3 regions of the Delftia sp. WY8 genome follow, and region 3 is predicted to be linked to each of the others. Evidence: predicted binding sites of a transcription regulator. Region 3 holds the regulator's gene; each other region holds the start of a gene.
What was found. Region 3 encodes FNR, which switches genes on or off when oxygen is low (the NO sensors DNR and NnrR bind a similar motif). Its sites were predicted from a motif close to TTGATNNNNATCAA; they were not measured.
Positions count from the first base shown of each region.

Region 1 (9,766 bases), 1.9 Mb from region 3:
CGGCGTGCTGGAAAAGCAATTCCGCCGCTACTTCGAAGCCGCCGACAAGAAGAAGGGCAACACCGGTGCCAATCTGCTGTCGCTGCTGGAGTCGCGTCTGGACAACGTGGTGTACCGCATGGGCTTCGGCTCGACCCGCTCGGAAGCGCGTCAGCTGGTGTCGCACAAGGCCATCACGGTCAACGGCCAATCCGTCAACATCCCTTCCTACATGGTGAAGGTGGGTGACGTGGTCGCCGTGCGTGAAAAGTCCAAGAAGCAGGCCCGCATCGTCGAAGCCCTGCAACTGGCTGGTCAAGTCGGTTTCCCCGCATGGGTGGAAGTGTCGGCCGACAAGGCTGAAGGCACGTTCAAGAAGTCGCCTGACCGCGACGAGTTCGGTGCAGACATCAACGAATCCCTGATCGTTGAGTTGTACTCGCGTTAATTCCGCGCAGCGACATTTCTGTAAAACCGTCCCCCAGCCGCGAGGCATCGCGCTGGGGTGCTTCACCAGCCTTACCGGTGTAACGAGCCGGGGGTATTGAGAGGAAGTCTGCATGCAAACCAATTTGCTGAAGCCCAAGACGATCAATGTCGAGCAGCTTGGCCACAATCGCGCCAAAGTTGTTCTGGAGCCGTTTGAGCGTGGCTACGGCCATACGCTGGGCAATGCCCTGCGCCGTGTCCTGCTCTCGTCCATGGTGGGTTACGCAGCGACGGAAGTGACGATTGCTGGTGTGTTGCACGAGTACTCGTCCATTGACGGTGTCCAGGAAGATGTGGTCAACATCCTGCTGAACCTCAAGGGTGTGGTGTTCAAGCTGCACAACCGCGACGAGGTCACGCTCTCCCTGCGCAAGGATGGCGAAGGCGTCGTGACGGCGCGCGACATCCAGACGCCCCACGACGTGGAAATCATCAACCCTGATCATGTCATCGCCAACCTGTCGCAAGGCGGCAAGCTGGACATGCAGATCAAGGTCGAGAAGGGCCGCGGCTATGTGCCCGGCAATGTGCGCCGCTATGGCGACGAGTCCACGAAGTCGATCGGCCGTATCGTGCTGGACGCTTCGTTCTCGCCCGTCAAGCGCGTGAGCTACGCCGTCGAATCGGCCCGCGTTGAACAACGCACCGACCTCGACAAGCTGGTGGTGGAGATCGAAACCAATGGTGCGATCACTGCCGAGGACGCCGTGCGCGCCTCCGCCAAGATCCTGGTGGAACAGCTCGCCGTGTTCGCTCAGCTGGACGGCGGCGATATCGCCAGCGTCTTCGATGCTCCGGCCGGTGGCCGTGGTGCCGCAACCGCCTTTGATCCCATCTTGCTGCGTCCCGTGGACGAGCTGGAACTCACCGTGCGTTCGGCCAACTGCCTCAAGGCAGAGAACATCTACTACATCGGCGACCTGATCCAGCGTACCGAAAACGAGCTGCTCAAGACCCCCAACCTGGGTCGCAAGTCGCTCAACGAGATCAAGGAAGTCCTGGCTTCCCGCGGTCTGACGCTGGGCATGAAGCTGGAGAACTGGCCGCCTGCTGGCCTGGAAAAGCGCTAAGCACTATAATTGCGGGCTCTCCTTTTTGGAGAGCCTCAGTGCCTCGGGCAGTACCTGATACGGCTGCCCGAATTAATCAACAACTTGCGCAAATTCGGTTGAGGCAAGCTGCAGATCCGGTAACGGGTCCAGGCTTGCATCCTTGTTTGCGCAAGCCCTAATTACATATTTTAGGAATAAAGCACCATGCGTCACGGTCACGGCCTCCGCAAACTCAATCGCACCTCTTCGCACCGCCTGGCGATGCTGAAGAACATGATGAATTCGCTCATCGAGCACGAAGCCATCAAGACCACCGTTCCCAAGGCCAAGGAACTGCGCCGCGTGATCGAGCCCATGATCACCCTGGCCAAGGTCGACACCGTTGCCAACCGCCGCCTGGCATTCGACCGCCTGCGCGACCGCGACAGCGTGACCAAGCTCTTCAACGAGCTGGGCCCCCGCTTCGCAAAGCGTCCTGGTGGCTACACCCGTATCCTGAAGATGGGCTTCCGCGTGGGCGACAACGCCCCCATGGCCTTCGTGGAACTGGTCGAGCGCGCTGAAGAAGGCGCCGCCGAAGCCAAGGCAGCTGAATAATCTGCTATAATTTTGGAATACCGCGCGATGGAGCAGTCTGGTAGCTCGTTGGGCTCATAACCCAAAGGTCGGAGGTTCAAATCCTTCTCGCGCAACCAAATTGAAAAGGGCTACGACAACTGTCGTAGCCCTTTTTTCATGCCCTCGCGCCAGGGCAAAGGCCAGGCAGACAGCCCGGCATCAGCCGCCCAGCTGGTTGCCGATGCGCTGGCCCAGCCGCAGGCGCACGCGGTGGGCGATTTCCTGGGCGGCATCGGGGCTGAGCACCTCGCTGATGTGCAGCAGCTCGGTGTAGTGCATGTACAAGAGGCCGCGCAGCGTCTTGAAAGCGGCCTCGTGGTCGCCGCCGCAGACGCTGGCGTCATCGGCCAGCACGCGCTCCACCACGCCGGCCTGCAGCAGCGGGATCTTGCAGATGACGGCGTGGCGGGCGATCTCCAGGTCGATCTCCTGGAGCCGGCATTCCCATTCCTCGGGCAAGAATCGGTTGGCTGGCATGTCGGCTTTTCTCCTTTTTTCACTGCATGGGTACACCGGGGCGAAAGGCACCCGGTCTGGGGATGCTGTCATGTGAGCGGGGCTCGGTGGCCTGGGTCGCCAGGTTTACTGGCCCGGCCTTGATGCCTGTCAAACTTCGGTGGCGCAGGCGCCCGCTGGAAGCCGGGCTCATGCTGCACTGCATCATGATGTCAGTCATGCGGCGCGGCCGCCAGTGCCCGTGCAGGCTGGTGGGCTTTTGCTCCCGGCAGGCCATGCTCTCTCGGCGCCGCTCCGGCAACGCAAAGGATCCACATGCTCGAGAAGATTGCCTCGCTGTTCCGCTACTTCAAGTCGGCCGTGCCGTTCCGGCTGGTGCCGGCGCTGATCGCCACCGCCGTGCTGTTCGGGCTGCTGCTGGTGCCCGTGCCCGAGGGGCTGACGCCCAAGGCCTGGCAGCTGGTGGCCATTTTCCTGACCACCATCGTGGCCATCATCCTCAAGGTCATGCCCATTGGCGTGATGGCCTTGATGGCCATCGTGATCGTCTCGCTGTCCCAGGTCACGTCAGGCTCGTCCAAGGGCGCAGTCACCGATTCGCTGAGCAGCTTTTCCAGCCCGCTGATCTGGTTGATCGTGGTGGCCATCCTGATCTCGCGCGGCCTCAAGAAGACGGGGCTGGGCAACCGCATCGGACTGATGTTCATCGCGCTGCTGGGCAAGCGGACCATCGGCATCGGCTACGGCCTGGCGATCTGCGAGCTGGTGCTGGCACCGTTCACGCCCAGCAACACGGCGCGCGGCGGCGGTATCGTGCACCCCATCATGAAGTCCATCGCCAATGCCTTCGAGTCGGACCCGGCCAAGGGTACGCAGGGCAAGGTGGGCACCTATCTGGCCCTGGTCAACTACCACGCCAATCCCATCACCTCGGCCATGTTCCTGACCGCCACGGCGCCCAATCCGCTGGTGGTGGACTTCGTGGCCAAGGCCACGGGCCAGGCCCTGCACCTGAGCTGGACCACCTGGGCGCTGTACATGCTGCTGCCGGGCCTGCTGTGCCTGCTGCTGATGCCGCTGGTGATCTACCTGCTGTCGCCTCCCGAACTCAAGGCCACGCCCAATGCCGTGGAGTACGCGCGCAGCGAGATGGCCCGCATGGGGCCGCTGTCGGGCAAGGAGCGCGTGATGCTGGGCACCTTCGGCCTGATGCTGCTGCTGTGGGCCAACGTGCCGCAGATGCTGTTCGGGCCTGCCTTCACGCTGGACCCGACGGTGGTCGCCTTCCTGGGCCTGTTCGTGCTGATCATCACGGGCACCATCGACTGGGATGACGTGCTGTCCGAGAAAAGCGCCTGGGACACGCTGGTGTGGTTCGGCGCCCTGGTCATGCTGGCCGAGCAGCTCAACAAGCTGGGCGTGGTGTCCTGGTTCGCGGTGGGCATGAAGAACGCCATCGTCGCCAGCGGTCTGGACTGGCTGCCGGTGGCGGCCATCCTGGTGGGCGTGTTCGTGTTCTCGCATTACCTGTTCGCCAGCACCACGGCCCACATCAGCGCCATGATGCTGGCCTTCCTGACCGTGGGCGCGCAGCTGATTCCGGCCGACTATGTCGTGCCCTTCATGCTGATGATGACGGCCGGCTCGGCCATCATGATGACGCTGACCCACTACGCCACCGGCACTTCGCCCATCATCTTCGGAAGCGGCTATGTCACGCTGGGCAACTGGTGGCGCGTGGGCGCGGCCATGTGCGTGATCGAGCTGCTGGTCTTTGCCGTGGTCGGCAGCGCCTGGTGGAAGCTGCTGGGCCTGTGGTGAGGGCGAAAGCCCTCATGCGGTGGTCCGTGGCTCGCCCAGCGACAGCATGAGCCGGTTGGCCCAGTTGAAGAAGGCCGTGCCGTGCAGCACATCGGAGATGGCGGCATCGTCCAGGCCGGCGGCGCGCAGCGCATCGATGTGGGCGGGCTCCAGCGCAGGCGGCGTCTGGGTCAGCGCCACGGCCGCCGTGACGATGGCGTTCCAGCGCGGCCCCAGGTCCGTGCCCGGACCCTCGTCGAGCAGGCGCTGCACGTCGCCGCCCCGGCGCGAGAAGTGCGTGGCAAAGCGCGCATGGACCGAGGCGCAGTAGATGCAGCCATTGGCGCGCGAGGTGGCAGCGGCCGCCAGCTCCCGCTCGGCACGCGGCAGGCCGGCGTCGGGGTTGTAGAAGATGTCCTTGTCGGTGCGCGTGCGTGCGCCCAGCGTGTCGGGGTCGCGCGCCAGCAGGCGGAAGTAGGGGGACTGCGCGCGTGAGGCATCGACCAGGCCTGCATGGTGGCGTTCGGTCAGCTCGCTTTCGTCCAGCGGCTCAATCCATGGCAGCCAGTCGAGCTGTTCCTGGGTGAAGACCTGGGGAGCGGCGGAGTTCGTTGAGGTCATGGCTGGGCTTGCAGGGTGGGTTGATGGGCTGCCGGGGACGCGGGGCGTGCAGTCAGCACGCGCAACCCCGCGACCACGCGGATCTGGAAGGACAGGAAGGACGCCAGCTGGGACACGATGACGATGTCCGTCTCGCTCCAGCCCGCCTGTTGGAGCGCCTGCAGGGCCCCGGCGCTGGCGTCGCGCGGGTGGTAGGCCAGCAGGTGCGCATGGGCCAGCGCCGCGGCCAGGCGCGCGCCCAGCAGCGCGGCATGGGCCGGGTCCACGGCATAGGCGGGGCCGCTCTGGTCCTCGCGGCTCAGCGGGCCTGCCGGGTAGCGGCCGTACGGCCCGTGCGGGCCGCTGCCGGGCTGAAGGCTTTGTGCACGGCCCCGCACGACTTCGGATGCCACGGCGGCAGCCAGTTCCGCATCTTCGGCCGCCAGCGCCTTCGCATAGAAGGCGGCGCTGCGCGGCTCGCCATGCAGCCCGGCCGTGAAGGCGGCCAGGGCCAGCCGCTCGCGCAGCGAGACCGTGCCGGGCACGGGCTCGGCGGGCGTGAACAGGGCGGCAAAGCTTTGCTGGGCCTGCGTGCGCGCCTCGGTGCGGTGGCGGCGCACGCGGTCCAGGGCGCTGCCGGGGGTGATGCCGGCGAGGTGGTCGATGACGTCGTCCGGAAAACGGGGCTGTACGGTGGTGTTCATGGTCATGCGGCTTGCAGCAGTCCGGCCCGGGCTGCGGGGAGGGAAGAGGGTGCCTGCAGATCTGCACGGCGCCAGCCCAGGGCTGGCGCCACATGGGCGGCCGTCAGCTCGATGGAGCGCAGGATGGCGTCGTGCGGCGGGTCGATGGAATGCACCTGGAAGACGATGTCGCTCACGCGCGCCAGCGCCGTGTCGGCGCGCAGCGAGGCGATGACCTCGTCGGGCGTGCCCACATGCACGTCGTAGGCGGCGATGAGATCGGCCAGCGGCGCCTGCGGATCGACGCGGGCCGCCCACTGCGAGGGCTGGGCGGCATGGCGCCGGGCCACGCGGCGCAGGCCGGCCTCGGCCCAGCGCAGCGCCTCGTCTCGGCGGTCGGCCACGAACAGCGTGCGCGAGCCCAGGATGCGCGGCGCCCGCCCTGCGGGCAGGCGGGCGAGGTAGGCGTCGATGATGGGGTTCTGGATCTCGGACAGCGTGGCCTGCGGCGCGCCTTCGGGCCGTGGCTGGGTGCGCGACAGCATCAGGCCGTCGCCGTTGGCCCCGGCCCGCGCGCCGCCCTCGGCCGAGAACGTGGCCTGCCAGACGCGCTCCAGCAGCTGCGGCGCGGCCGGGTACAGGTGCACGCCACCGGCCAGCGCGCGCCCGGCCCAGGCGTCCTGCAGCACGCCGAAGTTGCGCGCGAAGACGGCGCCGCGCTCGGCGCCCTGCACGCCAAAGGCCTCGAAGGATTCGGCCGTGCCGCCCGTGCCCAGGCCCACTTCCAGGCGGCCGCCGGTCAGCAGGTCCAGCACGGCCGCATCCTCGGCCACGCGCAGCGCGTTTTCCAGCGGCAGCGTGATCACGCCCGTTCCGATGCGGATGCGCCGCGTGCGCGCCGCCACATGGGCCAGGAAGACGAAGGGCGAGGGCAGGCCGCCCTCGCTTTCATGGAAATGGTGCTGGGCTACCCAGGCCGAGTCGAAGCCCTGGGCCTCGGCATGGGCGATCTGCTCGGCCACCAGGCGGTAGCGCTCGCCGGCCGGCGCATCGTCGAGCAGGCGGCTGAAGAAGCCCAGGCGCGGGCCGGTGCGGGAGCCGTGGCCACGGTTGGTATCAGGCGGGGTGAGGGACAAAATCAATGCTCCTTTTGCCGGGAATGGCGTCCATGAGTTCGCGTGTGTAGTCGCTGGTGGGGCGCTGGAACACCTCCTCCACGCTGCCCGCGTCCACCACCCGGCCCGCGCGCAGCACCGATACCGTGTCGGCGATCTGGCGCACCACGGCAAGGTCGTGCGAGATGAAGAGATAGGTCAGCCCCAGGTCCTGCTGCAGCTGGGCGAGCAGGGCCAGGATCTGCGCCTGCACCGTCACGTCCAGGGCCGATACGGCCTCGTCCAGCACCAGCACCTGCGGCTGCAGCACCAGGGCGCGCGCAATCGCCACGCGCTGGCGCTGGCCGCCCGACAGCGCATGCGGGCGCCGCTGCAGCACGGCGGCCGGCAGGCCCACGCGCTCCAGCATGTCGTGCACGCGCCGGCGGCGCTCATCGGCCGGCAGCGGGTCGAAGTTCAGCAGGGGCTCCTCGATGATGTCGAACACGCTCTGGCGCGGGTCCAGAGAGCTGAACGGGTTCTGGTAGACCAGCTGCACGCGGCGGCGCAGCTGGCGCAGGGCCTCGCCGCGCAGGCCCGTGACCTCGGTGCCTTCGATGCGGATGCGGCCCGCCGTGGGCCGGCCCAGGCCCACGATGGCGCGGATGGTGGTGGTCTTGCCCGAGCCCGACTCGCCCACGATGGCATGCGTGCTGCCCCGGCGCACGCGCAGCGACACGCCGTCCACGGCGCGGAAGATGCCGCGCCCGTGGGCCGAGGCATGGCCGGGGGCCGCGAACTCATGCACCAGGTCCTCGACCTCGATGGCCCAGTCATCGGTGGTGGCGGGCCTGGGCGTGCGGCGCGGTGCGGGCGCCAGCGAAGGCGCATCGGCCAGCAGCCGCCGCGTATAGGCGCTTTGCGGATTGCGCAGCAGCTCCAGCGTGGGGCCCTGCTCCTGGATGCGGCCGCCCTGCATGACGACCAGGCGGTGCGAGCGGTCGGCCGCCACGCCCAGGTCATGCGTGACCAGCAGCACGGCCGTGCCGGTCTCGCGGCGCAGCGCGTCGATCAGGTCCAGGATGCGCCGCTGCACGGTCACGTCCAGCGCGCTGGTGGGCTCGTCGGCAATGATGAGGGCGGGCCGCAGCGCAATCGCAATGGCGATCAGCACGCGCTGGCGCATGCCGCCCGACAGTTCGTGCGGATACTGGCGTGCGCGCAGCGCGGGCTGGGACAGCCCCACGCGGGCCAGCAGCTCCAGCACGCGCGCCTGCACGGCCGTGCGGTCGCGCAGTCCGTGGATGCGCAGGATCTCGCCCACCTGGTCGCCCACCGTGCGCACGGGGTTCAGCGACATGGTGGGGTCTTGCGGCACCAGGCTGACCACGCGGCCGCGGATGGCGTTCCAGCGTGCGGCCGGCCAGCCCGAGACCTCGGTGCCCTGCAGGCGGATGCTGCCGTGCTCGCGGTGGCCGTTGTCGGCCAAAAGGCCGATCACGGCCTGGGCCGTGGTGGTCTTGCCCGAGCCCGATTCGCCGACCAGGGCCACCACCTCGCCCGGCGCCACGGAAAACGACACGCCGTGCACCACGCGCTGCGCCTGGCCTGCGGCATCGCGGTAGGCCACGGCCAGGTCCTGCACTTCGAGCACGGGAGCGGTCGTTGCCACCGCTGGTGTGGCGTGGATGCGTTCCTCGATGGCGGCGCTCATGCAGGCCTCCGTGCGAAGGCCGTGGCGATGCGGTTGGCCGCCAGCACCACGGCCACCACGATCAGGCCCGGCGCCGTGGTCAGCCACCAGGCGGTGGCGATGTAGTTGCGGCCTTCGGCGATCAGCAGCCCCCATTCGGGCGTGGGCGGCGGCGCGCCGTAGCCCAGAAAACCCAGCGTGGAAATCGCAAGGATCGCCGAGCCGAACTGCAGCGCCGCCATGGCGATGACCGACGTCAGCGAGTTGGGCAGCACATGGCGCCACAGCACGGCGGCAAAGCGCCCGCCGCTGCCAAAGGCGGCCTCCACGTAGTCGGAGCGGCGCACGCGCACCACCTCCGAGCGAACCAGGCGCGCGAAGCTGGCCACCGAGACCACGCCCACGGCAATGGCCGCGTTGATGGTGCCAAAGCCCAGCACGATGATGATGGTCAGCGACAGCAGCAGCGAAGGCACGGCCAGCAGCACATCGACCAGGCGCATCAGCGCATCTTCCGTGCGCCCGCCCGTGGCCCCGGCCAGCAGGCCGATCAGCGTGCCCACGGCCAGGCCCACGCCCACGGCCACGAAGGCGCCCGACAGCGAATGCACGGCGCCATGCACCACGCGCGCCCACAGGTCGCGCCCCAGCGCGTCCGTGCCCAGCCAGTGCGCGGCGCCGGGCGCCAGCAGCTGCTGGCCGGCCTGGCCCGCGATCGGGTTCTGGTGGGCAAACCAGCCGGGCGCCAGCGCCCACAGCGCGGCCACGGCAATCACCAGCCAGGCCAGGGCCAGCGTGGGTGGCAGGCGTTTCAGGGGTTGCAGGCGGGCCGGCAAGGCGAAGCTGCGGCGCGGGGCGGCTGGCGCAGGGGCCAGGGACGGCGCTGGCAGCGCCGTGGGAATGGGAGTAGGAGTGGCGGGCGCGGCCTGGGCATCCAGGGCCGGGGAAAGAGCGCTGGGGACGGCAGTGTTCATGGCCGGTTCTCCACGGAATGGCGCAGGCGCGGATCAAGCAGCGGGTACAGCAGGTCCACGGCGAGGTTGATGAGTACGAAGGCGGCGGCCGAGACGACCACCACGGCCTGGAGCACGGCCGTGTCCTGGTTGCCCACGGCCTGCTGGGTCAGCGTCCCCAGGCCGTTGAGGCCGAACACGGCCTCCGTCACCACGGCCCCGGCCAGCAGCTCGCCGAACAGCACGCCGGCAATGGTCAGCGTGGGCAGCAGGGCATTGCGTGCCACATGGCGCAGCAGCACCCAGCGGCGCGAGGCGCCCTTGGCCCGCGCCACGGCCACGAAGGGCT
Region 1 is NZ_CP049795.1:2,967,496-2,977,261, reverse strand. It holds gene rpsD (30S ribosomal protein S4) at 1-427, shown strand, start outside; gene G4D77_RS13695 (DNA-directed RNA polymerase subunit alpha) at 540-1,538, shown strand; gene rplQ (50S ribosomal protein L17) at 1,725-2,117, shown strand; tRNA gene G4D77_RS13685 (tRNA-Met) at 2,139-2,215, shown strand; gene G4D77_RS13680 (hypothetical protein) at 2,298-2,615, opposite strand; gene G4D77_RS13675 (DASS family sodium-coupled anion symporter) at 2,910-4,415, shown strand; gene G4D77_RS13670 (alkylhydroperoxidase domain protein) at 4,428-5,015, opposite strand; gene G4D77_RS13665 (CMD domain protein) at 5,012-5,704, opposite strand; gene G4D77_RS13660 (putative FMN-dependent luciferase-like monooxygenase) at 5,701-6,813, opposite strand; gene G4D77_RS13655 (dipeptide ABC transporter ATP-binding protein) at 6,794-8,485, opposite strand; gene G4D77_RS13650 (ABC transporter permease) at 8,482-9,438, opposite strand; gene G4D77_RS13645 (ABC transporter permease) at 9,435-9,766, opposite strand, start outside.
Region 1: G4D77_RS13675 (DASS family sodium-coupled anion symporter) is a predicted target of FNR. The motif match lies at 2,735-2,748, and genes of this name have one in related genera.

Region 2 (9,766 bases), 690 kb from region 3:
CGCTGCGGCGAACAGGTGGCATGCAGCATCTACGAGCAGCGCTCATCGACCTGCCGGGAATTCGAGATGGGCACGGACCGCTGCAACGCTGCGCGCCTGGCGCATGGCCTGCCTGCGCTGGATGACGGCGCCCGCATCTGGCTGGCCGCTGCCTGAGCGTGCAACCGGCCGGCGGCCCGGCGACCGGCCTGGCGACCGATCTGGCGCTATGGCTGGCGCCTGTCCGGTGCGCAGCTGTCTCCGCCGCAGGCGCTGCAGCCGCCGCAGCCGCCCCCGTCCTTGGGCGCCAGCGACGGATGCAGCTGACCGGCCTTCAGCCGCCAACGCGCCGGCAGGTAGCGCCAGACCAGGGACACGGCCGCCACCACCACGATCACGCCCACGATGATGTTTTGCCACATGCTCAAGGCCCTCCTCAGCCCGCGCCCAGCGCGAGGGCCACGCGGTAGGTGATGAAGCTGGCCAGGTAGGCCAGCGCGAACAGGTAGCCCGTCATCAGCAGCGGATAGCGCCAGCCATTGGTCTCGCGCCGCACGGCCGCCAGCGTGGAAATGCACTGGGGCGCGAACACGAACCAGGCCAGCAGCGACAGCGCCGTGGCCAGGGACCAGGTATGGGCGATCAGCGGCCCCAGCTGCTCGGCCATGGCCTCGTCGCTGGCAGCGGACAGTGCATAGACCGTGCCCATGGCACTGACGGCCACTTCGCGCGCGGCCATGCCGGGCACCAGGGCGATGGCGATCTGCCAGTTGAAGCCGATCGGCGCCAGCACCACCTCCAGCCAGCCGCCGATGCGGCCTGCAAAGCTGTAGCGGATGGCCGCTTCGGTGACGCCATCGGGCGGCGCCGGGTAGCTGGCCAGAAACCACAGCACGATGCTCACGGTCAGGATGATGCCGCCGACGCGGCGCAGGAAGATCATGGCGCGCTCGTACAGGCCCAGGGCCAGGCTGCGCGGGCTGGGCCAGCGGTAGGAGGGCAGCTCCATCAGCAGCGGCGTGGGGCCGGCGCTGCGGCCCACCAGCTTGGCCACGCCGGCCACGGCCATGGCGCTGGCGATGCCGGCCACGTACAGCGCGAACAGCACCAGGCCCTGCAGGTTGAAGATGCCGCCCACCGTGCGCTCGGGAATGAAGGCGCTGATCAGCAGCGCATAGACCGGCAGGCGCGCCGAGCAGGTCATCAGCGGCGCGATCATGATGGTCACCAGGCGGTCGCGCCAGCTGGTGATGGAGCGCGTGGCCATGATGCCGGGCACGGCGCAGGCGAAGCTGGACAGCAGCGGAATGAAGGAGCGGCCCGACAGGCCGACCTTGCCCATGATGCGGTCCAGCAAAAAGGCGGCACGCGGCAGGTAGCCCGAATCCTCGAGTGCAAGGATGAACAGGAACAGGATCAGGATCTGCGGCAGGAAGACCAGCACGGCGCCCGTGCCGGCGATCACGCCATCGGCCAGCAGGCTGCGCAGCGCGCCTTCGGGCATGTGCTCGTTGACCAGGGCCGAGACGGCCGAAACGCCGCCCTCGATGCCATCCATCAGCGGCTGTGCCCAGCTGAACACGGCCTGGAACATCAGGAACAGCGTGGCCGCCAGCAGCAGCATGCCCCACAGCGGGTGCAGCACCACGGCGTCGATGCGGTCGTCGCGCCGGGTGTCCACCACGGGCTCCTTGACGCAGTCGGCCATGATGCGGGCCACCTGCTGGTGCAGGGCCAGCACCTGCTCGCGCGCATCGCCCGGGCGGGCCGGGGCCTGCAGCTGCGGCGCCGCCAGGGCGCGGGCTTCGGGGCCGTCCAGCCATTGCAGCAGTTCGCGCGCGCCGTCCTGGCGCACGCCCACCGTGGACAGCACGGGCATGCCCAGGGCGCGTGACAGCGCCTCGCGGTCGATATCGATGCCCTGGCGCCTGGCCATGTCGCTCATGTTGAGCACCAGCAGCATGGGCAGGCCCAGGCGCTGGGCCTCCAGCACCAGGCGCAGGTTCAGGCGCAGATGGGTGGCGTCGGTGACGCAGACCAGCAGTTCGGGCGGCGCCTCGCGCGCATGGCGACCCGAGACGATGTCGCGCGTGATGCGCTCATCCTCGCTGTGCGCATGCAGGCTGTAGGTGCCCGGCAGGTCCAGCACGCGCACGCGCCGGCCGCTGGCCGTGCTCAGCCAGCCTTCCTTGCGCTCAACGGTCACGCCCGCGTAGTTGGCCACCTTCTGGCGTGCGCCGGTCAGCAGGTTGAACAGCGCCGTCTTGCCGCAGTTGGGATTGCCCAGCAGGGCCAGGCGCAGTGCGGAATCACCGCTGCCGCCGCCGCCCTGGGCAGGCTGCAGCGGCTGAATGAGTTTGGGAGAGGACGACGCGCTCATGCCACCGCCTCCGGCGCCACGCGCACCAGGGCCGCCTCATGGCGGCGCAAAGCGAACGTGGTCTGGCCCACGCGCACGGCCAGCGGGTCGTCGCCCGGAAAGCCCGCGGCCAGGATGCGCACGGGCTCGCCGGGCAGAAAGCCGATCTCCATGAGCCGCAGCAGCAGTTCCTGCTCGCTGGCATCGCGTGCGGCATGGAGCTCGACCACGCGCGCCGATACCTGGCGGGGCAGGGCATCAAGGGTGATGGCCGTGATGGCCGTGGTGGCAGCAACGGCGGCAACGGCAGCAGAGGAGGACATGGGAGGCGCGGACAGCGTGGACGGAGCCGCAGCGTCCGTCGCGGGGTTCATCGAATGCATGGCGTGTTGTATCAATTGATTTTTATTCTCATTTTGATTTTGATCGAACCCGGGCGGCGGGACCGCGCATGGTATCGGAGTGCGGGACAGGGTTTTGCGTTCCCGGCTTTGCCCCCTGGCGGGCCCAGGCGGGCGGCGCGCGGCACAATGGCGGCCGACGCCGACACGGCCTTTGCGCACTCCCCTCCCCACGCCATGACCCATCCCTGCCTGAGCTGCGGCGCCTGCTGCGCATCGTTTCGCGTGGACTTTTCCGTGCACGAGTCGCAGGCGCAGGGCGGCCGCGTGCCAGCCGGGCTGGCCGAGGAAGTCACCGACCACACCTGCCGCATGCGCGGAACCGACTGGGCGCGTCCCCGCTGCGCGGCCCTGGTCGGCAAGGTGGGCGAGAAGGCCCATTGCGGCATCTATGAATGGCGCCCCTCGCCCTGCCGCGAGTTCGCCGCCGGCAGCGATGCCTGCAACCGCGTGCGCGTGCGCCATGGCATGCAGGCGCTGGACAGCGGCCTGCTCTAGCAGCCTGCCAGGCGCCACCAGCCGTCATTCCACCGGCAGCCCCGCCAGCTGTCCCTTGAATTCCTGCAGCGAGAAATGCGTGTGCACCTGGCGCACGCCGGGCAGCCGGTGCAGGCGGCTGAGCAGCAGATCGGAATAGGCGTCGAGATCGCGCGCCACGACGACCAGCAGGAAGTCCTCCGGCCCCGAGATGCCATGGAACATCACGACCTCGGGAATGGCGCAGACCGCTTCCTGGAAATGGCGCGAGGACTCCTCGTTCTGGTGGTCTATGCCCACCATCACGAAGGCCAGCACGCCAAAACCTATGGCGCGCCGGCTCAGCGCGGCGTGGTAGCCGGTGATCACGCCCTCGTCCTCCAGCCGCTTGATGCGCCGCCATGACGGTGACTGCGACAAATGCACACGCTGCGCCAGCTCACCCGAGGTCAGCCGCGCGTTGTCCTGCAGGGCGCGGATCAGCAGCCGGTCCGTTCTGTCGATGTCGATTGGCATAAACCACCTATGAATTCATGTTTCACAGAATAACTTATCCAAGATCAAGTCGATTTAGGGATAACTACTAAACGTCCCGCGAAGGCCGTCCATAGCATCCGCCTCCGAAGCCCCCCACAGCAACGGAGACAACAACCCATGCCAGCCTTCGAAGACATCGTCCAGCGCGAAGCCGGACTCAAACAGCAGCTGTCCGCCGGACAGATGACCATGATCGCCATCGGCGGTGCCGTCGGCACCGGCCTGTTCCTGGGCAGCGGCTTTGCCATCGGCTTTGCCGGGCCCAGCGTGCTGATCAGCTATGCCATCGGCGCAGTGATCTCGCTGCTGCTCATGGGCTGCCTGGCCGAGATGACGGTGGCCCACCCGACCTCGGGCTCGTTCGGCGCCTATGCCGAGCACTACATCAGCCCGATGGCCGGCTTCATGGTCCGCTATGCCTACTGGGCCTGCGTGGTGCTGGCCGTGGGCACCGAGGTGACGGCCGTGGGCCTGTACATGGGCTACTGGTTCCCCGAGGTGCCGCGCTGGGCCTGGGTGGTGATCTTCTCGGGCGCGCTCATCGGCGTGAACATGATGAGCGTCAAGGCCTTCGGCGCCGTGGAGTACAGCTTCTCCATGATCAAGATCATCGCCATCGCGGCCTTCATCGTGGTCGGCGCCTGGGTGGTGTTCGGCGCCCGTCCGGACGGCGTGGGCTTTGCCAACTACGTCAACAACGGCGGCTTCTTCCCCAACGGCCTGTGGGGGACCTGGGTGGGCGTGATCATCGCCATCTTCAGCTACCTGAGCATCGAGATGATCGCGGTGGCCGCCGGCGAGGCCAAGGACCCGCAGCGCGCCGTCACCAGCGCCTTCCGCTCCACCATGGTGCGCCTGGTGGTGTTCTACCTGGCCACGATCGCGCTGATGCTGGCCATCGTGCCGTGGTCGGCCGCCGGCAAGGAGGGCAGCCCCTTCGTCAAGGTGATGGAGATCATCGGCCTGCCCGGCGCGGCCAGCGTGGTCAATTTCGTGGTGCTGGTGGCCGCCCTGTCGGCCATGAACAGCCAGCTGTACATCACCACCCGCATGATGTTCAGCCTCTCGCGCGCCGGCCATGCGCCCGCCGTGCTGGGCCGCGTGAACTCGCGCGGCGTGCCGCTGCCGGCGCTGCTGCTGTCGTGCCTGGGCATTGCCGTGGCCACGCTGTTCAACATCATCAATCCCGAGCAGTCCTTCATGCTGATGATGGCCGTGGCCATGTTCGGCGCCATGTTCACGTGGTTCATGATTTTCGTGACCCACCTGTTCTTCCGCATCCACTGGGTGCGCCAGGGCAACAAGCCGCTGGCCTTTCGCATGTGGGGCTTTCCGGTGCTGACGCTGCTGGGCGCGGCGCTGATGCTGGCCGCCCTGGTGTCCACGCTGTTCACCGACGTATTCCGCCTGACCGTGCTCACGGGCCTGCCCTTTTTGCTGCTGCTGGCCGCCGTCTACGCCATCTGGTATCGCCGGCCGGCCGGCCAGCCCTCCCTTCAGACCCCAACCCCAACCCAGACCCCAACATCCACCCAAGCCCAGGTTCCCGCCCGGTGACATCCGGCCTCCCGTTTCTCTCTCTGCCTTAGACACATGACGACTCTTGCCCCCCTCGATACCGCCCGCGCCTCGATGTTCAGCCACGTCCCTCCCTACCCCGGAGATCCCATCCTGTCGCTGATGGAAGCCTTTCAGCAGGACCCGCGCACCGACAAGGTCAGCCTGAGCATCGGCCTGTATTTCGACGAGGCCGGCCGCCTGCCCGTGCTGGACTGCGTGCGCCAGGCCGGCGATGCCCTGGCCCGCGAGCAAAGCCCCAGCGGCTACCTGCCCATCGAAGGCATTGCTCCCTACCGCCAGCTGGTGCAGGACCTGGTGTTCGGCGCCGGTCATGAGGCCGTGCGCAGCCAGCGCATCGCCACCGTGCAGACCCTGGGCGGCTCGGGCGCGCTCAAGCTGGGCGCGGACTTCATCCAGCACTATTTCCCCGGCGCCGAGGTCTGGCTCAGCGATCCCACCTGGGACAACCACCTGGCCATCTTTCAGGGCGCGGGACTGCGCACCCACAGCTATCCCTACTACGACGCGGCCACGGGCAGCCTGCGCTTCGACGCCATGCTGCAGACGCTGCGCGAACTGCCCTCGGGCAGCGTGGTGCTGCTGCATGCCAGCTGCCACAACCCCACGGGCGTGGACCTGTCGCGCGAGCAGTGGCAGCAACTGATCCCGGTGATCGTGGAGCGCGGCCTGATCCCCTTTGTGGACATGGCCTACCAGGGCTTTGGCGATGGGCTCGATGAAGACGCCTGGTCCGTGCACGCCCTGGCCGACGCGGGCGCCCAGGCCTTCGTGGCCAATTCGTTTTCCAAGAACTTCTCGCTGTATGGCGAACGCGTGGGCGGCCTCAGCGTGGTCTGCAACGACGCGTCCACGGCCGGTAATGTGCTGGGCCAGCTCAAGGCCACGGTGCGCAGCAACTATTCCTCGCCACCCACCCGTGGCGCACGCCTGGTGCAGCAGGTGCTGGCATCGCCCGAGCTGAGCGCCCAATGGGCGCAGGAGCTGGCGCAGATGCGCGGGCGCATCAAGGACATGCGCGCCCAGCTGCACAGCGCGCTGCAGGAGCGCTTTGGCGAGCGGCGCGACTTCGGCTTCCTGCTGACCCAGCGCGGCATGTTCAGCTACACAGGCATCACCGAGCCCCAGGTCCACCGCCTGCGCGACGAGCATGGCGTGTACCTGATCCGCTCGGGCCGCATGTGCATGTCGGGCCTGTCCGGCGCCAACGTGCAGTACGTGGCCGACGCCATTGCCACGGTGCTGGAGTCGCCGCAATGAGCGGCTGCCCCGTCCATGGCGGCCTGACCGAGCGCATCGTCGCCGAGGAAAGGGCACAGCTGGATTTCAGCCAGTCCATGAGCTATGGCGACTACCTGCAGCTGGACTCCATCCTGGGCGCACAGCAACTGCTGTCGCCCACGCATGACGAGCTGCTGTTCATCATCCAGCACCAGACCAGCGAGCTGTGGATGAAGCTGATGCTGCACGAGCTGGGCGCGGCCACGGCCGCCGTGGCGGCCGACCACCATGCAGATGCCTTCAAGATGCTGGCCCGCGTGAGCCGCATCATGGAGCAGTTGGTCGGCGCCTGGTCCGTGCTGGCCACCATGACGCCTACCGAGTACACGGCCATGCGCCCGTATCTCGCCAGCTCCAGCGGCTTCCAGAGCTACCAGTACCGCTGCATCGAGTTCGCGCTGGGCAACAAGAATGCCGCCATGCTCCAGCCCCATGCCCACCGGCCCGATCTGCTGGCCCAGGTGGAGGCGGCATGGCGCTCGCCCTCCCTCTATGACGAGGCCCTGCGCCTGCTGGCACGCCAGGGGTTGGCCATTCCTGCCGGGCACCTGGAACGCGACTGGACCCTGCCCTACACGGCCAGCCCCGAGGTCGAGGCTGCCTGGGCCCAGGTCTACCGCGACCCGCAGTCGCACTGGGACCTGTACCAGCTCGGCGAAAAGCTCGCCGACATCGAGGACGCCTTCCGCCTGTGGCGCTTTCGCCATGTGACCACGGTGGAGCGCGTCATCGGCTTCAAGCGCGGCACGGGCGGCACGGGCGGCGTCAGCTATCTGCGCAAGATGCTGGACGTGGTGCTGTTCCCCGAAATCTGGTCCGTGAGAACGAAACTGTGACCCCTGAGCGGCTTTGCCGCTTCCCCCGCTCTCGCTGCGCGGGCGCGGGACGACACCATCGCTGCGGGGCGGCGCGGCCGGCCTAGGCCCTTGCTCGGCGTCCGCCGATGGGCCGCGCCAAGTTTCCGGCGCAAGAACACCATGCCTTCGCATGTAGTCAAAACACAAGGAAATCCATGAAGCAAATCATCGACGTGGGACTGCCGCCGCTCAAGCAGCCCTTCTCCTGGGCCGTCAAGGCCAGCGGCCAGATGCTGTTCACGGCCCACGGCCCCGTGCGGCCCGACGGCAGCATCGACACCGGGCCCATCGAACAGCAGGCGCGCCTGACCTTCACCAACCTGCGCAACGCGCTGCAGGCTGCAGGCGGCACGCTGGCGCATGTGACCCAGGTGCTGATCTACATGACCGACGTGGCCGACATGCCGGCCATCGACGCCGTGTACCGCGAGTTCTTCGAGGCACCCTATCCCAACCGCTCCAGCATGGGGATTTCGGCGCTGGTGGTGCCGGGCATGAAGCTGGAGATCGTGGCCTACGCCATGCTCCCCTAGAGGCTGTGACGGACATGCCGGCGCCCCGCAATTGCGTTCAATACAGGGCCGGCGTGCGGGACGAGACTGCGTGCCTTGTGCAGTCCTGCGTCCGCGCGAAATCTCATGTCCTCCTCGCTGCTCGCCATGGGCGTCTTCACCCTCGTGGGTGCCATCACGCCCGGCCCCGTCAATGTGCTGGCCCTGCGCCACGGCGCAGCGCGCTCGCGCCTGGTCTCTGCCGCCTATGTGCTGGGCGCCAGTGCCAGCTATGCGGCCGTGGTCTGGGTCATGGGCCAGGGCGCACAGTGGCTGCTGCAGACGCTGCCGCAACTGTCTGCGGCCGCACAGTGGCTGTGCGCCGCCTATCTGCTGTGGCTGGCCTGGCGGCTGGCCAACGCACCTGTGGGCCAGGCCGGTGCGCAGCAGCAGGCCGGATCGCAGCGCACGCTGCAGGCCTTGCTGCAAGCGCTGTTGCAGGGCACGGCCGTGCAGACGCTCAACCCCAAGGCCTGGCTGGTGGCGCTGGCCGGCGTGGGCCTGTTCGTGCTGCCCCATGCGAATGCGCCGTGGGCGCTGCTGCAGTTTTGCGCCATCTCGCTGCTGGCCTGCCTGGTGGGGGTCGGCAGCTGGGCGCTGCTGGGGCAGCTGCTTTCGGGCTGGCTGCGCACCGAACGCCGCCAGCGCCTGTTCCACCGCCTGCTGGCCCTGCTGCTGGTCGCCAGCGTGGCGGCCATGCTGGCATGATGGCTGGCCGCCATGACTTCAGCCTCTCCCCACCGATTCCACCGCCATCCGGCCGCTCCCTGGGCCGAGCTGCGCGACAGCGCGCGCTCGCCGCATTGCTTTCGGCTGCACATGCATGCCGAGTACTCGATCGGCATCGTGGACGCGGGCCGCACCGTGTTCCACCATGCCCACGGCCCGCAGCCCGTGGAGGCGGGCGGCGTGGTGCTGATCGAGCCCGGCGCCTGGCATGCCTGCAATCCCGACCCCGGCGCGCCATGGTCCTACCGCATGCTGTTTGTCGATGCCGACTGGCTGCACGCGCAGCTGGGCGTGGCCGCGCTGCGCTTTCCCCGGCGCACGCTCACGGATGCGGACATCGCCCGCCTGGTGGATGGCCTGTGCCGCCCCGTCGATGGCGCGGCCGCCGCCGACCGCCTGGCCCTGGGCCTGGAGCACCTGCTGGACCGCTGTGCCCAGCCCGCAGCCTTGCCCCTGCCCGGCGATGCGGCGGCCCTGGCCCCCGCGCTGCAGCGCCTGCATGCAGGACCCGATGCAGGCCTGACCGTGCAGTCCCTGGCCCAGGAATGCGGCATGAGCGCCACGCGCTTCATCCGCCGCTTCAAGGCGGCCACGGGCATGACGCCCGGCAGCTACCGCCTGAACCTGCGCATCAACGGCGCGCGCCGCCTGCTGGCCACGGGGGCGGCGCTGTCCGATGCGGCCTATGCCATGGGCTTTGCCGACCAGGCCCACCTGCAGCGCGCCTTCAAGGCCCACCATGCGCTGACGCCGGGCTGCTACGCACGCGGAGCCTGAGCCGGACCCTCCCATGGTTTTGCAGCGGCCAGCCCGGGGCCGGCGGTGAAAGCGCAGATACTTACGCCTTCCGCTTTCAGCCCCCAACCGCCGCGCACCATGGCCGCCTTCCAAGACATTCAGCAACGAGAAACCGGCCTGCGCCAGCAGCTGTCCGCCGCCCAGATGGTGATGATCGCCATCGGAGGCGCCATCGGCACCGGCCTTTTCATGGGCAGCGCCTTCGCCATCGGATTCGCC
Region 2 is NZ_CP049795.1:1,764,546-1,774,311, forward strand. It holds gene G4D77_RS08110 (YkgJ family cysteine cluster protein) at 1-156, shown strand, start outside; gene G4D77_RS08115 (hypothetical protein) at 207-401, opposite strand; gene feoB (ferrous iron transporter B) at 416-2,359, opposite strand; gene G4D77_RS08125 (FeoA family protein) at 2,356-2,721, opposite strand; gene G4D77_RS08130 (YkgJ family cysteine cluster protein) at 2,917-3,237, shown strand; gene G4D77_RS08135 (Lrp/AsnC family transcriptional regulator) at 3,262-3,732, opposite strand; gene G4D77_RS08140 (amino acid permease) at 3,871-5,310, shown strand; gene G4D77_RS08145 (amino acid aminotransferase) at 5,386-6,591, shown strand; gene kynA (tryptophan 2,3-dioxygenase) at 6,588-7,448, shown strand; gene G4D77_RS08155 (RidA family protein) at 7,625-8,002, shown strand; gene G4D77_RS08160 (LysE family translocator) at 8,108-8,728, shown strand; gene G4D77_RS08165 (helix-turn-helix domain-containing protein) at 8,741-9,526, shown strand; gene G4D77_RS08170 (amino acid permease) at 9,626-9,766, shown strand, end outside.
Region 2: G4D77_RS08125 (FeoA family protein) is a predicted target of FNR. The motif match lies at 2,755-2,768, and genes of this name have one in related genera.

Region 3 (9,766 bases):
GCGGTACATGGCCGTGTCGGCCTGGCGGATCAGCTCGTCCAGCGTGAGGCCGTCGGCCGGGTACTGGGCCACGCCGATGCTGCACTGCACGGAAAAACCCAGGCCGTCGAGCAGGAAGGGCCGCTCCATCTCCTGCAGGATGCGCCTGGCCACCGCTGCAGCCAGCTCGGCGTTGCAGCCGTGCAGGTAGAGCACGAACTCGTCGCCGCCCAGGCGGCACAGGATGTCTACCGGCCGCATGCAGTCGCTCAGGCGCTGCGCGACCAGCTTGAGCACTCGGTCGCCGAACTGGTGGCCCAGCGAGTCGTTGATGATCTTGAAGCGGTCCAGGTCGATGAACAGGATGCTGAACACCGTGCCGCCTGCGCGTGCGGCCTCGATGGCCGCATCCACGCGCTCCGTGAGATTGAGCCGGTTGGGCAGGCCGGTGAGCGCGTCGCTGTAGGCCAGCTGTTCGATGCGCTGCTGTGCCACGCGCTGCTGGGTGAGGTCGCGCATGAAGCCGATGCTCTGCACCACGTCGCCCTGCGCATTGCGCAGCGGAACCCAGGACAGGCGCACGGCGCAGCGCGCACCGCCGGCCTGGCGCAGCCACAGGTCGCCCTCCCAGAAGCCGCCTTGATGCCACTGTATGCGGGCCAGGTCGCCCAGCGTGTCGGATGGGTCTTCGGCGGCTTCGAACAGCGATTCCACCGTGCGGCCCTGCACGGGCATGCCGCCCAGCAAGCGTTCGCAGGCCGGGTTGGTACGTGCCACGTCCATGTGGCCATCGGCGATGAAGATGCCGTCCAGGCTGGACTCGAAGACCCGCGCAGCCAGCTCCAGGCCCGCCTGGGTCTGGGCCTCGGCCGTGATGTCGCGGAAGGAGAAAATGCGCCCCATGGGCAGGCCCCGGCGCAGCTGGGGCACGGCGCGGCGCTCCAGGATGCGGCCGTCGCGCAGGTCCAGTACGTCGGACGCTTCCATCAGGGGCTGGGCCGACAGCAGCTTCAACTGCTGCGCGTAGGACTCGGCATCGCGCACCTGGCCGGCCAGGTGATCAAGGATGGCCGCGTCGTTGCGGCGCACCAGCAACGCCTCGGGAATTCCCCAGAGCGTGGCGAATCGGTGGTTGAAGGCGCGGATGCGGCCATCGGGATCGCACACCAGGATGGCGTCGGCCGCCGACTCCAGCGTGGCGCGCAACTCGCCCAGCAGGCTTTCGAATTCGGCCTCGTGCAGCGCCTGCTCGCGCCTGTCCAGCATGCTGACCAGGAGCACCTCGCCGTCGAGCGCGCGCACGCGCATCTCCACGGGCGCCAGCTGGCCGTCGGCACGGCGCACCTCGGAAATGAACTGGGCGCCGGCCTGCCAGTTGAAAGGGTCGCTCCAGAACGCCTGCTGCTGCGGCGTGGCGGCCAGCACCTGCACGGGCAATCCCACGGCGGCATCGGTCTCATAGCCGGTGACGGATTCGCTGGCGGCGTTGGCGCGCAGCACCTTCAGGCTGCGGGCATCGATCAGCCACAGCGCCTCCTGCAGTGCATCGAGCAGGCGGGGCCAGGCGCGGTTGAGCGCTTGCTTGTTCAAGACGCCACCTTCGGCGGATCCAATTCCACCGCCCGTTCAAAGTAATAGCAGACACGCCGGCGCGGCGACAGATAGTCCAGCGCGTCGCGCGGCAACTGCGCAGGAGCCACGCCCCGGCGTATGCCCAGCGCGGGAAACAGCTCCAGCGCCAGCACGGGCGCCTGGGCGGCCGGCACGCTGGCGTCATGGACCATCACCGAAGGCTTGAGCGGCCGTGATGCATTGACGGACATGACCATGGCATGGCGCCCATCGGTCAGCTCCACCACCGAGCCCGGCGGGAACACGCCCATCATGCGGATGAAGCCATTGAGCACGGGCGCGGCGAACTTGTCGCGCAGCCGGCTGAACAGCATGGACAGCGCCTCGTGCGGCGTGTGCGGCGTCTGCGCATCGCCGGGATTGCACAGGCGGTCATAGGTGTTGACCAGGGCCAGGATCTGGCCCGTGAGCTCCATGTCCTCGGCCACCAGGCTCAGCGGGAATCCCGTGCCGTCGGCCCATTCATGGTGCTGTGCGATGGCGGTGGTGACCTGGGCCGACAGGCCCATGCGCATGGCGATGGCGACCGATTCACCCACATGGCGCTCGTAGCGGTCGCGCAGCGCGTCGGGCACGGAAGACTCCAGGGCCAGGCCGTGCATGCCTTCGGCGCCGGCCACCGGCTTGCCGGCATCGTGCAGCAGCGCCGCCAGGCCCAGGTCGCGCAGCAGCGCAGCCTCCAGGCCCAGGGCGCGGCCCAGCAGCAGGCCGAGCACGGTCACGTTGACGGCATGCACGCTCTGGTTGCTGCCCACGCCATCGGACAGGAGGTGAATCGCCACGTCCTGCGGGCCGGCCAGTTCGGCCAGGCAGCCGTCGACCAGGGCTTCGGTGGGCATGCGCGCCTGCTCGGGCGCGCTGGCAAGGGTGGTTTCGATGGCCACATAGCCACGCTCCACCTTCTGAAAGCGCGCATTGCAGTCCTCCAGCCGGCCGCGCCAGTTGGGCACGGACAGCAGCAGCGGCGCTGCGGGTGAGGGTTCCTCGGCGGGCTCGGCTGCAGCGGCCGCCACAGCGGGCAGCGGCTGCGGCGGCGGAGTGCGCACCTCGGCCGGCCAGGCGTCGCTTTTGTGCGGAACGCAGCGCACCGCCTCCAGGCCCAGGGATTTCAGGGTCTGGATCTGTGCGCTGGAGGTGATCTTGAAGCTGCTGACCGGAAAGGGATGGTTCAGCCATCCAACATCGAGCTGGACAAACATGCCCGGACGGAGGTCTCGGATATCGATGAGGACGGAATGGTTCACGCGCGGCAACGGCCCCGAGGCTGAAGGAATCGGCAAATGTAAGCCGATGATTCGGGCATTATCTCCAGTTCTGAGGGCCTTGCAGGCAATCCGCGACCCTCAGGACCAAGTCTGTCCCCCGCTGTTGTTCATCGGCACCAGAGACTGGGCTTGTAGATCAGGTCCATCCACAGCGCCCACACGGCCACGCCCACCAGCATCAGGCCGGCCAGCCGCGTGCCCCATTCGGCACGCAGGCCGTTCAGGCGCTGGCGGCCCAGCCGCCACAGCCAGGGGCCGGCCACCAGCCACAGCCCGCTGCCCACGCCAAAGGCCGCCATGGCCGATGCGCCCTGCAAGGGGCCACCGCTGAGCGCGGCGACCAGCACGGCCGAATACAGCAGTCCGCAGGGCATAAGCGCCCAGGCATAGCCCGCCGCCAGCGTGCCGCCAGGGGCGGACACCCAGGGCTGCACGCGCCGCCAGGCGGCGCGGCCCGCAGACTCCAGCCAGGCGGGCTGGCGGGCCTGCACCATCATGGCCAGGCCCCAGGCCATCACGGCGACATGGGTCAGCGTCCAGAACGGCTGCAGCGCCGTGGTCTGGCTGGTGAGCCAGGACAGGCTTTCCATGGCCAGCGCCGAGGCAGCGCCCAGGCTGGCATAGCCGGCCAGCCGCCCGCCATGGAACAGCGCCGTGCGCAGCCACAGCCGGCTTTGCAGTCCATGGACGGCGACCACCTGCCCACCACCCTGTACCGTGCCCTGCCCCGCCCCGCCCGTGACCACGCCGCAGGGCGCGGCGCACATGGCAAGGCAATGGGGCCCGCCGACGAGCCCCATGATCAAAGCGGTCCAGAGCAGCGACAACAGCATGGGGCCTAGATGATCCTCGAAAACCGCGCCCGGTTTTTGTCGGCCTGCAGATATCGGTCAAACAGCATGGCCACGCCACGCACGAAGTACCAGCCCATGGGCGTGACCTGGAATCCCTCGTCGCTGATCTGCACCAGCCCCTTGGCCTGCAGGTCCTGAAGCGCCGCCAGCTCGGGGGCGAAGTACTCGCGAAAGCCCAGCAGCCAGGCCTGCTCCATGGGCTCGAACAGCACGGCGCCCTGGCACATGATGGCCATGATGACGGCGCGCCGCACCAGATCATCGCGCGACAGTGCCAGGCCGCGCACCACGGGCAGGTGGCCGGCGTCGATGGCGTCGTAGTACTCCTCCAGCGTCTTGGCGTTCTGGCTGTAGCTGGCCCCCACCTTGCCGATGGCCGACACGCCCAGCGCAATCAGGTCGCAGTCGGGCTGGGTGCTGTAGCCCTGGAAGTTGCGATGCAGCCGGCCCTGGCGCTTGGCCACGGCCAGCGCGTCCTCGGGCAAGGCGAAGTGGTCCATGCCGACGTAGACATAGCCGCCGTCCATGAAGGCCGCGATGGAGCGCGAGAGCATGGCCAGCTTGTCGGCGCCCTGGGGCAGGTCCTCGGCCGCGATGCGCCGCTGCGGCTTGAAGCGCTCGGGCAGGTGGGCATAGGCATAGAGCGCGATACGGTCGGGCCGCAGCGCATTGACCTGGGCCAGCGTGCGCTCGAAGGACTCGGGCGTCTGCTTGGGCAGGCCGTAGATCAGGTCCACGTTGATGGAGGCAAAGCCCAGCTGCCGTGCCGCTGCCACCAGCGCGAACACCTGCTCGGCCGGCTGCACGCGGTGCACGGCGATCTGCACCTGTTCGTCGAAGTCCTGCACGCCGAAGCTCAGGCGGTTGAAGCCCAGCTCCTTGAGCACGGCCAGGCGTTCGACGCTGACGGTGCGCGGATCGACCTCGATGGAGTATTCGCCGCCCGGCTCCAGCTTGAAATGCTCGCGCAGCAGGGCCATCAGCGTGCGCAGCTCATCGTCCGAGAAGAAGGTGGGCGTGCCGCCGCCCAGGTGCAACTGGCTGACGGCCTGGCCCTTGCCGCAATGGGCCGTGTGCAAGGCCATCTCGCGCGCCAGGTAGTCCAGGTAGACGGCAGCGCGATCGTGGTGGCGCGTCACGATCTTGTTGCAGGCGCAGTAGTAGCACAGCGACTCGCAGAACGGCACATGCACATACAGCGACAAAGGCATGGCTCGCGCTGCGGTACTCGATTTGCGGTGTTCAAGTGCCAGGATATAGTCTTCAGCACCGAAAGCCTCCACGAAACGATCGGCCGTGGGGAACGAGGTGTATCGGGGCCCCGGTACGTCGAAGCGACGCAGCAGCTCTGGGGTGACAGCGGTCATGGGTTTTTTCCTCTAATGTCGTCCACTGTGCCGCAGCCCATTGGCCGCGTCCTTGACTCATATCAAGAGTTGTTCGCGGCAGTGCTGCGACAATTTGATCCAACTCATCGCCATCCACGAGGTCACCGCCGGCGCACTGCTGCGCCGCTGATGTTTACTCCATGAACCTTCAGACCATCAAAGCATCCTGTTCCAATTGCAACCTGCGCGAGCTGTGCATGCCCATGGGCCTGGATGCCGAGCAGATGCAGCGCATCGACGACATCGTGGCCACGCGCCGCAAGGTCAAGCGCGGCGGCCTGCTGTTTCGCAACGGTGAGTCCTTCACCTCGCTGTACGCCATCCGCACGGGCTTCTTCAAGACCTGCGTGGCCACCGAGGACGGGCGCGACCAGGTCACGGGCTTTCAGATGGCCGGCGAGATCATCGGCCTGGATGGCATCGTCAACGACCACCACACCTGCGATGCGGTCGCGCTGGAAGACGCCGAGGTCTGCGTCATGCCCTTCGACAAGCTGGAGGACCTGTCGCGCGAGGTCACGGCCCTGCAAAACCATGTGCACAAGGTCATGAGCCGCGAGATCGTGCGCGAGCACGGCGTGATGCTGCTGCTGGGCAGCATGCGTGCCGAGGAGCGCCTGGCCGCCTTCGTGCTCAACCTGGTGCAGCGCCTGCACGCCCGGGGCTTTTCCAAGTCGGAACTGGTGCTGCGCATGACGCGCGAGGAAATCGGCAGCTACCTGGGCCTGAAGCTGGAGACGGTGAGCCGCACCTTCTCGAAGTTTGCCGAAGAAAACATCATCGAGGTGCGCCAGCGCCATCTGCGCATCCTGGACACGGACGCGCTCAAGCGCATCGTCAACAGCCAGCAGTGCCAGTGAGGCCGCAAGGCCCCGCCCCCCGGCAATGAACAAGGCCCGCGATCGCGGGCCTTGTTCATTGCCATTGCAGTGCACGCAGGTTCAATCGCGCCCCAGGCCCTGCATGGCCAGATTTGGGTCCGGCTCGGAGACCACGCCGTCGTTGAGATCGTGCGTGGAGCGTCCCAGCATGGTGGTCATGAGGCTGGACAGCATGGTCACGCCCCAGAAGGCGAAGAAGGCCAGCGTGTAGATTCCCTGCCGCGACCAGCCCAGGTCGCCGAGCCAGTGCAGCTCCAGCGGGTCCACGAAGGCGAATACCAGCATCTCCATCACGGCGGCGGCCAGAAAGGCCGGCCAGGCAATCCACATCCAGCGTTGGGCCAACATCAGCGATCTCCTTGAGCTGTCGAGGGGTGGCTTTCATTGTGCGCGCCGCCCGCGCACCGTGCCAAGCCCTGCGCACCCTGCACTGCCTGTAGGAAACCCTTGGCCCTCGCGCATGCTGGAGATGCCATCCACCATGCAAAAAGGCCGCGACTGCGGCCTTGTGCACGGCATTTTCCTGCGTTCAGCGGTCCGTGGGATGGTCCTGCGCGGGCGTGGCCGCGTGGTTGCGGCCGGTGACCGCGGGCGCCAGGCTCTTGGGCACTTCGCGCACGCCATCGGCACGCTCGTTGATGGTGATGCCATTGCGGTAATAGTCAGGATCGATCACGGGATCGGCGCCATTGATCGCAATGACGGCCGTGACCACGCCAGCCACCACGACGGCGGCCGGGCCGGCCACCACGAGCCAGACATGGGCGAACTTCCACCAGGGCTTGCCGGCGTCCGGATGCGAAGGGGCCGTGGCGGGCGCGGAGACTGCGGGACTGGAAGACATGGATAACCTCTTTCTTTCAAACAGCCGGCGCAGCCTGGGCGGCGCCGGCCAGACATATCACCGGGGCACCAGGAAGACGGCCTTTTCGGACGCGCGTCCCGCGCCTGAATGCACGGCATCGATATCGAAGAATACGGTGTGCGAGCCCGGCTCGGCGGAACCGTAGGGAATCTGCAGCCGCGCCGCAATGCCGCGCGTCTCGGCAGGGCCGACCTCTACCTCCTGCTCGGACGCCAGCTCCAGCCCGTCGAGGCCATGGGCGCTGATGCGGTAGCGCTGGGCCTGCTCGGTGGCATTCATGATCTGCAGGCGGTAGACATTTTCCAGCTTGCCGCCCGCGACGATGCGCGACAGCGATGCCCGGTCGCGTATCACGTCGACCTTGACCGACTGGCGCAGCGCCAGGCTCACGATCATGGCCATGCTCAGGCCGATCAGCACGGCCGAGTAGACCAGTACGCGCGGACGGAAGATGCGGCGCAGCACCTGGGCCCGCCGCCACATGCCGGCCATGGCGTTCTGCGTGGTCAGCCGGATGAGGCCGCGCGGATACTCCATCTTGTCCATGATGGAATTGCAGGCGTCTATGCACAGACCGCAGCCTATGCATTCGTACTGCAGGCCGTTGCGGATGTCGATGCCCACGGGGCAGACCTGCACGCACATCTTGCAGTCGATGCAGTCGCCCAGGCCCTGGGCCTTGTAGTCAACCTTCTTGGTGCGCGGCGCGCGCGGCTCGCCCCGGCCCGTGTCGTAGCTGACGATCATGGTGTCGCGGTCGAACATGGCGCTCTGAAAGCGCGCATAGGGGCACATGTACTTGCAGACCTGCTCGCGCATGTAGCCGGCGTTGCCATAGGTGGCGAAGCCGTAGAACAGCACCCAGAAGACCTGCCAGCTGCCCTGCAGCGCCAGCAGCTCGCCGCCCAGCTCGCGGATGGGCACGAAGTAGCCCACGAAGGTGAAGCCGGTCCACAGGGCAATGGCAATCCACAGCAACTGCTTGAGCGACTTCTTCCAGAGCTTTTCAAAAGTCCAGCCGTTCTTGTCCAGGCGCATGCGCGCGCTGCGGTCGCCCTCGACCTTGCGCTCCACCCACATGAAGATTTCGGTGTAGACCGTCTGCGGGCAGGAAAAGCCGCACCACAGGCGACCGGCCACGGCCGTGAACAGGAACAGCGCCAGCGCCGAGATGATCAGCAGGCCCGCCAGGTAGATGAAATCCTGCGGGTACAGCACCAGCCCGAACAGGTAAAAGCGCCGCGCACCCAGGTCGAACAGCACCATCTGGCGCTGCCCCCATTCCAGCCAGGGCAGGCCATAGAAAACCAGTTGGGTGAGAAACACCAGAGCCCATCGCCAGCGTGCGAAGACACCGCTGATGGAGCGCGGGTAGACCTTCTTCTCGGACTCGAACATCGACACCAGCTGGCCCGGGTCCGGGTCGGCAGGCGTGATCGGAATGACTTTGCGGGGAGGCTTCCCGGCATCATCCCCGTTCTCGGGCTTCATGGTGGGTTCCTTGGTTTTTTGGAATATCTGAAAACTCAAAAGGCAAAAAGGCGGCGCCGCAGCGCCGCCCCCTGTCCTTATTGACGGACTGCGCCGTCTTTGTGCGACATGCCCCAGACATAGGAGGCAAGCACCGCGATCTGCGCCTCGGTCAGCTTGTCCTTCTGGGCAGGCATCTCGTTGTGCTTGCCGTTGTTGATCATGGCCGTGATGGCGGCCTCGCCCCAGCCGTGCAGCCAGATGTCATCGGTCAGGTTGGGCGCGCCCAGGGCCTGGTTGCCCTTGCCGTCCATGCCATGGCAGGCGGCGCAGGCCGTGAACTTGGACTTGCCCAGCGAAGCCTTGAGCGAGTCGTGCGGGCTGCCCGACAGGCTCAGCACATAGTGCGAGAGGTTGCGCACATCGTCGGGCGTGCCGACGGCAGCGGCCATGGGCGGCATGATGCCGATGCGGCCCGCCGTGATGGTTTCCCTGATCTTGTCGGGCGTGCCGCCATGCAGCCAGTCGCCATCGGTCAGGTTGGGGAAGCTCTTGCCGCCGCGTGCATCCGAGCCGTGGCACTGCGCGCAGTTGTTCATGAACAGGCGCTCGCCGATGGCCATGGCCTGGGGGTCCTTGGCCATGTCTTCGGTGCTCATGCTCGTGAACTTGGCGTACAGCGGCTCCAGGTCCGCGCGGGCCTTGGCCATCTCGTTTTCATAGGCGCCCAGCTGCGTCCAGCCCAGCTTGCCCGCGAACGAGCCCAGGCCCGGATAGGCCGCCAGGTAGGAGAAGCCGAACACCGAGGTGATGATGAACAGCCACATCCACCACTTGGGCATGGGGTTGTTCAGCTCGCGCAGGTCCTCGTCCCAGACGTGGCCCGTGGTGTTGTCGGCCGAGGGGACCACCTTCTTGCGTGCGGTGAGATACAGCAGCAGCAGGCAGCCGATGATGCCGCCCAGCGTGATCGCCGTGACATAGATCGACCAGAAGTTGTTTACGAAATCGCTCATGGGAAGTTCTCGTTCTGGTGGAGGGACTCAGTCTTGCTCGAACGGCAGCTGGGCGGCCTCTTCGAAACGGGCCTGGTTGCGGCGGGCGAACGCCCACCACCAGATACCGATGAAGCAGGCCAGAGAGGCCAGCGTGGCCACGATGCGCATGGTGGTGATGTCCATGTCGCTCTCCTTTACTTGACCGAACGGCCCAGCACCTGCAGGTAGGCGATGACGGCGTCCATTTCCGTCTTGCCCTTGACCTGCTCGGCGGCGCCGCTGATTTCCTCGTCGCTGTAGGGCACGCCCACCTTGCGCAGCGCGCTCATGTGCTGGGCGACCACGGTGTCATCCACCTTGTTCTTCTCCAGCCAGGAGTAGGCAGGCATGTTGGACTCGGGCACCACGTCGCGCGGGTTGTTCAGGTGGATGCG
Region 3 is NZ_CP049795.1:1,076,009-1,085,774, forward strand. It holds gene G4D77_RS04820 (bifunctional diguanylate cyclase/phosphodiesterase) at 1-1,569, opposite strand, end outside; gene G4D77_RS04825 (cyclic di-GMP phosphodiesterase) at 1,566-2,810, opposite strand; gene G4D77_RS04830 (sulfite exporter TauE/SafE family protein) at 2,984-3,709, opposite strand; gene hemN (oxygen-independent coproporphyrinogen III oxidase) at 3,715-5,097, opposite strand; gene fnr (fumarate/nitrate reduction transcriptional regulator Fnr) at 5,259-5,978, shown strand; gene G4D77_RS04845 (hypothetical protein) at 6,060-6,347, opposite strand; gene G4D77_RS04850 (FixH family protein) at 6,529-6,843, opposite strand; gene ccoG (cytochrome c oxidase accessory protein CcoG) at 6,901-8,355, opposite strand; gene ccoP (cytochrome-c oxidase, cbb3-type subunit III) at 8,433-9,350, opposite strand; gene G4D77_RS04865 (cbb3-type cytochrome oxidase subunit 3) at 9,378-9,515, opposite strand; gene ccoO (cytochrome-c oxidase, cbb3-type subunit II) at 9,527-9,766, opposite strand, start outside.